Regions from separate parts of the Gynuella sp. genome, predicted to be linked through region 2. Evidence: predicted binding sites of a transcription regulator. Region 2 holds the regulator's gene; the other holds the start of a gene.
The links. Region 2 encodes sigma-54, which starts transcription at its own class of promoters, with help from an activator protein. Its sites were predicted from a motif close to TGGCACNNNNNTTGCTNT; they were not measured.

Region 1 (3,401 bases), on a different contig from region 2:
TACACCGCCAGCTGTCAGGAACTCACGGTCTGCATCCAGGCTGGACAGCGCTTCGCGGAGGCTGCCACAGACTTGTGGAATTGCTGCCGCTTCTTCCGGTGGCAGGTCATACAGATCTTTATCTGCTGAGTCGCCAGGATGAATTTTGTTCTTAACGCCGTCAAGGCCGGCCATCAGCATAGCTGCAAATGCCAGGTAAGGGTTCGCAATCGGATCCGGGAAACGGGCTTCGATACGCTTGCCTTTAGGTGAGGCAGTGTAAGGAATACGGATAGATGCTGAACGGTTGCGGGCAGAATAAGCCAACATAACAGGCGCTTCGAAACCAGGGATCAGACGCTTATAAGAGTTCGTTCCTGGGTTGGTAAAAGCGTTCAGAGCTTTGGCGTGCTTGATAATACCGCCGATGTAATACAGTGCTGTTTCAGACAGCCCGGCATATTCATCGCCTGCAAATTGGTTTTCGCCATCTTTCCAGAAAGACTGGTGGCAATGCATGCCAGAACCGTTATCGCCAACAACTGGTTTTGGCATAAACGTCGCCGTTTTACCATAAGCCGCCGCAACATTGTGCACACAGTATTTCAGAATCTGAGTTTCGTCGGCTTTTTTAACCAGGGTGTTGAACTTAACACCAATCTCACACTGACCGGCAGTCGCCACTTCATGGTGGTGTACTTCAACTTCCAGGCCCATGGCCTGCATTGCAGAGCACATGGCTGAACGAAGATCATGCAGGCTGTCGACTGGAGGAACAGGGAAATAACCGCCTTTCACTCTTGGGCGGTGGCCCAGGTTTCCATCTTCATACAACTCGTTAGTAGACCAGGCTGCTTCTTCAGAAGAAATTTTGTAACCGGAGCCACTCATGTCGGTGTGCCAGTTAACGCTGTCAAATACAAAAAACTCGGGTTCAGGACCAAAGAAGGCTGTATCTCCCAAGCCTGTTGATTTCAGGTACTCTTCTGCGCGCGTGGCGATGGAGCGAGGATCGCGTTCATAACCCTGCATGGTAGAAGGTTCGATGATGTTACAACGGATGATGACAGTAGTGTCTTCTGTAAATGGATCCAGAACACAGGTTTCATCATCAGGCATCAAGATCATGTCTGATTCGTTAATGCCTTTCCAGCCGGCAATGGACGAACCGTCAAACATCTGGCCATTTTCAAAAAAATCTTCGTCAACACTGGATGAGGGGATGGTGACGTGTTGTTCTTTACCCTTGGTGTCAGTGAAGCGCAGGTCAACCCATTTAGCCTCAGACTCCTTGATCAAAGTAAGGGTTTTTTCTGACATTATTCAGTCTCCGAAGTTGATTGGCTTATTGCCACGTTATGTTTCTAACCGAGCTGCTGAGTATCGGTTCGCACTGTATCTGTGCACAAAAAAGCAAAGCTTGTGCCATGGCAAGAAAACCTTGTGGCATAGTTTTTTTGTACTCTGCAAAAAATCAAGTGCATCGTAATTGTGCTTTGTGATTTTTTTGTGATCTTTTTTGGTGCATTGAATTTTTTTTAACTCATTTCTTCGTGTTTGGCGCAAAACAGCTATAATTGCGCGCCCTAAGAACCAGCTAAGCACGTTGTCATGAAATTTATTATCAAACTGGCACCAGAAATTACCATTAAGAGCAAACCGGTGCGAAAAAGGTTTACTCAACAACTCCGGCAGAATATCAGAAACATTCTGCAAAAGATTGATACAAATGTCGCCGTCAGCGGAGTTTGGGACAATCTTTTTGTACAGCCATCGAGTCAGGCCAGTGAAGATCAATGTAATGCCATTGCTGAATCCCTGGCATGTACGCCGGGAATTGCACACATTCTCCAGGTTGAAAGTTTTCAGTTACAAAGTCTGGAAGATATCTTTTTAAAGGCTAAAGATTTATACCGTAATGAACTCAAAGGTAAAACATTTGCTGTTCGGGTCAAGCGGGTAGGAAAGCATGACTTCACTTCGCTGGATGTTGAACGTTATGTGGGTGGTGGGCTTAATCAACACACTGAAGCTAAAGCTGTAAAGCTGAATGATCCGGATATCACCATTAAAATTGAGATTCGTGACCAGGACCTTTTTCTGGTTACCCGCCGTATCAACGGACTGCGAGGATTTCCAATTGGAACCCAGGAAACCACTTTAACACTGCTCTCTGGTGGGTTTGATTCCGGAGTTGCGGCTTATCAGATTATGAAACGCGGCATTCGGACTCATTTTCTGTTTTTCAATCTGGGCGGTTCAGCTCATGAAAATGGTGTTAAACAGGTTGCTGAATATATTTGGCGGAAATTTGGATCCAGCCATCGTGTACTGTTTATAGCAGTGCCATTTGAAACGGTAGTGGCTGAGATTTTAACCAAAGTTGATAACTCACACATGGGCGTCATTTTGAAGAGGATGATGTATCGGGCGGCAGACCGGGTGGCAGAACGCTTTAATCTGGAGTCATTTGTAACGGGTGAGGCTATTGCCCAAGTCTCCAGTCAGACCATGATCAACCTCAAGGTCATTGAGGAAGTGACCGATAAGCTGGTATTTCGACCGCTGGTTGTATCGGACAAGCAGGAGATAATTGATCAGGCCCGGCGAATCGGTACGGCTGAGTTCGCTGAAACCATACCAGAATACTGTGGAGTGATATCCAGAAAGCCGACTACTCGCGCCAGGCTCGAAAAAGTACTGGCGGAAGAACAGAAATTCGATTTTTCTGTGTTGGATGCTGCGCTTGAAAGTACGGTCGTCAGAAACATAGATGAATTGTATGTAACAGAAGCCAGCGGTTATGAGGTGCCTTATCGTTCTCATTTGTCAGATGACGAAATTCTGATCGATATTCGACACCCTGATGAAAGAGACTTGAAAGCTCCTCCCAAGGCGGTCAATGCTCTTGAGATTCCGTTTTATCGTCTTCGTCAGGCATATCCTGAACTGGATCAAAGCAAATCATATGTGCTGTATTGCGACAAGGGTGTGATGAGCAAGATGCAGGTACTTTATTTACGTGAGCAGGGGTTTGAAAACGTCTCGGTATTTGGGGAAGGGTGAGTTGCTATTATGATTCTTGCCGGTGAGGATACCGGCAAGACTTTGTTGACAGGATCAGTGCATAGATGATTCTGTTTCAGAGTCGCTGTCGCTCTTGGCATTCAACTCTGCAAGTTTTTGCTGATAAATTGCATCGAAGTTGATCGGTGCCAGATGCACAGGTGGGAAGCTGCCTTGTACTACCAGATTGTCAATATATGCCCGTGCATATGGAAATAACAGATTTGGGCAATAGGCACCTAGCATCTGGTTTTTGACTTCTTCTTCAAAGTTTTCCATGTTGAAAATGCCGCACTGTTGAACTTCGGCAACAAATGCCACTTCATCACTCACTTTGGTTGTCACGGTCAACATCA
Region 2 (3,401 bases):
GCTCAGGGCAATTATCTGGAATATAACGTCAATAACGGTGAAATCCTTATAGACGGGGATGCAAAGTTGAACCGCACTGGGAACAATATGTCTGGTGGCAAGATCCGCTACAACGTCAAAGACGGCAGTGGACAGGCAAATGGCGGAGTTGAAATGACGCTTCAGCCAGATGCTCTGGGGGATCAATGACCATTCTATCAGCTAAAAATCTCGCCAAATCCTACGGTCCACGGGAAATCGTGAAAGACGTGTCCCTGGATGTGGGGATAGGCGAAGTTGTCGGCCTGCTTGGCCCCAATGGAGCTGGTAAAACAACCTGTTTTTATATGATTGTCGGCCTGGTACCTGCAGATCGGGGGCAGGTATATGTCGATCAACAAAATATTACCGGCCTGCCAATGCACGGCAGAGCCAAAAAAGGTATCGGTTATCTGCCTCAGGAAGCCAGTGTATTCAGAAAGCTTAGCGTGGAACATAACCTGATGGCCATTCTGGAGATCCGAAAGGAGCTATCCGGTCAACAACGCAGGCAGGAACTCGAAAAACTGTTGAACGAATTCAATATTCAACATGTTCGCAAAAGTCTCGGAATGGCTTTATCTGGGGGAGAGCGTCGCCGAGTGGAAATCGCCAGAGCTCTGGCTATGGAACCCAAATTCATATTACTGGATGAACCATTTGCCGGGGTTGATCCAATTTCTGTCAGTGACATCAAGGAAATAGTGACACACTTGAAAAATCGCGGTATCGGCGTATTGATTACAGACCATAACGTACGCGAGACATTGGATATCTGTGAACGTGCCTACATAGTAGGTAATGGACATATTATTGCCGAAGGCAACGCAGAACAGATACTAGCCAATCAGAAAGTACGTGAAACCTATCTGGGCGATAATTTCCGCCTGTAAGATATGCAAATTTGAGAACCAATGAGTATATGAAGACTTCTCTACAACTCAAAATGGGTCAACATCTGACCATGACCCCCCAGTTGCAACAGGCCATTAAGCTGTTACAACTGTCCACATTGGATCTGCAACAGGAGATTCAGCAGGCATTGGATTCCAATCCCATGCTCGAAGTTGAAGAGGATAGCGAAGGACATCAGGATAATCATGAAAACGGTGTGTTAAAACACGATACAGCCAAAGAAAACGGCGCAACCGATTTCAGCGAAGCCCCCAAAGAAAACAACGGTAATAATGAAACCGAAGTCCGGGAAATAGACCAGGAATGGGGTGAAAATATCCCTGACGACCTTGCTGTGGACAGCTCCTGGGATGATGTCTATCAACATGCCCCAACGGGTCTGTCAGCTCCTGCATCCGATGATGACAATTTTTACGAAAATCAGAATTCAACCACTGACAGCCTGGAAGAACATTTGCGCTGGCAGCTGAATCTGACACCAATGTCTGACCGGGATCGCGCCATCGCATTTGCCATTCTTGACTGTATCAACGCTGATGGCTATTTAAATACGGATTGGCAAGAGCTGGTCGACTCACTGCAACAGGATATCGGCACAGAGGAAGATCCTCTGGATGTGGAAGAAGTGGATGCAGTATTACACAGACTGCAAATGTTTGATCCGGTAGGAGTATGCAGCCGTGACCTGCGCGACTGTCTGCTGGCACAACTAAAACAGCTACCGGAAACGACCCCGGCACTCAAAGAAACCATTCAACTGGTTGACCAGTATCTCAACCTGCTCGGTAGTAAGGACTACGCTACGATCATGCGTCGTATGAAAATCAAGGAAGATCAACTTAAAGATGTGATTGGCTTGATTCAGCAGCTGAACCCACGTCCGGGGGAACAAATTGCCCCGCTACAACCAGAGTATGTCATTCCTGACGTCATTGTGAGCAAAGACATAGAAAACCAGCGCTGGAAGGTAGAACTAAACCCGGAAATTGCACCCCGCTTAAGAGTCAATGCCAGCTATGCCTCCATGGTTAAGCGCGCAGATAGCAGCGATGACAACACTTACCTTCGTGACAACCTTCAGGAAGCAAGGTGGTTCATCAAGAGCCTGCAAAGCCGTAACGAAACCCTTCTGAAGGTGGCCACCAAAATCGTCGAACACCAACTTGGTTTTTTTGAATATGGTGAAGAAGCCATGAAGCCATTGGTACTGCATGATATTGCCGAAGCTGTGGATATGCATGAGTCCACCATTTCCAGGGTGACTACTCAGAAATATATGCATACTCCGAGAGGCATCTTTGAGCTGAAGTTCTTCTTTTCCAGCCACGTCAGTACCAGCTCAGGGGGAGAGTGCTCCTCTACCGCAATCCGTGCAATCATCAAAAAGCTGGTTGCATCAGAGAACCCTAAAAAGCCGTTGAGTGACAGTAAAATCGCTACGATGCTGGGAGATCAGGGAATTCAGGTAGCACGTAGAACAATCGCAAAATATCGGGAGGCGTTAAATATTCCCCCCTCAAATGAACGTAAACAACTGGTTTAGCTAAACAAGAATACATGTCAATCAGACTGTAAAAAAAAATGTAATGAGTGGTAAGGTCTAGGGAAATTCACTACCCAGATCAAGCATTTATCTACAACACAAGCTATTCTTAACAATAAGCCGGAACGCAGTTCCGGCCCCATAAAGATAAGTGGATGCCAAACATCCAAATAAACTGAGGAGAAGCCTATGCAAATCAATATCAGTGGCCATCACCTGGAAATCACCGATCCTCTCAAAGATTACGTCAAAAACCGTATAGAAAAACTGGAAAAACATCACGATCAGATCAGTAATGTTCAAGTTACCTTGTCTGTCGAAAAGTCCCGACAAAAAGCGGAGGCGCAAATTAATATACCAGGCACACAAATCCATGCAGATGCCACCCATGATGACCTCTACGCTGCTATTGATCTGATGCACGACAAACTTGACCGACAATTGCTGAAACATAAGGAAAAACATGTTAACCGGCAACATGGCCACTAATTTAAAAGCAGGTTTCTTTAATACTCATGCTTAAACAAATCCTACAACCCGGCTACATCTTTACAGATGTGGCCGCTACCAGTAAAAAGAAAGCATTACAGGATATCGCCGAGATGATCAGCCAGCTTGTGCCGGAACTGACATCTGACTATATTTTCGACAACCTGATCGCAAGAGAGCGGCTCGGCAGTACAGGTTTTGGTAATGGTGTTGCCATCCCGCACTGTCGAATCAGTGATTACGACAAAATCATTGGTGCTTTTTTCAGGTTGAAAGATCCAATTGATTTTGACGCTGTTGATAAACGTCCGGTGAATCTTCTGTTTGTGTTATTGGTTCCAGAGGAAGAAAAAACAGCTCACCTTGAGGTCTTGTCTCTGTTATCAGAAAAATTCAGTAATGAAACCATACGCAATAAACTGGCAACAATGAGCAA

Region 1: glnA (glutamate--ammonia ligase) is a predicted target of sigma-54. The motif match lies at 1,390-1,407, and genes of this name have one in related genera.

What each region holds. Positions count from the first base shown of each region.
Region 1 covers NZ_JBNKSF010000041.1:89,484-92,884, reverse strand. The annotation lists gene glnA (glutamate--ammonia ligase) at 1-1,299, opposite strand, end outside; gene thiI (tRNA uracil 4-sulfurtransferase ThiI) at 1,591-3,045, shown strand; gene secB (protein-export chaperone SecB) at 3,100-3,401, opposite strand, start outside.
Region 2 covers NZ_JBNKSF010000035.1:22,210-25,610, forward strand. The annotation lists gene lptA (lipopolysaccharide transport periplasmic protein LptA) at 1-189, shown strand, start outside; gene lptB (LPS export ABC transporter ATP-binding protein) at 186-911, shown strand; gene ACQY6I_RS13275 (RNA polymerase factor sigma-54) at 941-2,476, shown strand; gene hpf (ribosome hibernation-promoting factor, HPF/YfiA family) at 2,666-2,965, shown strand; gene ptsN (PTS IIA-like nitrogen regulatory protein PtsN) at 2,992-3,401, shown strand, end outside.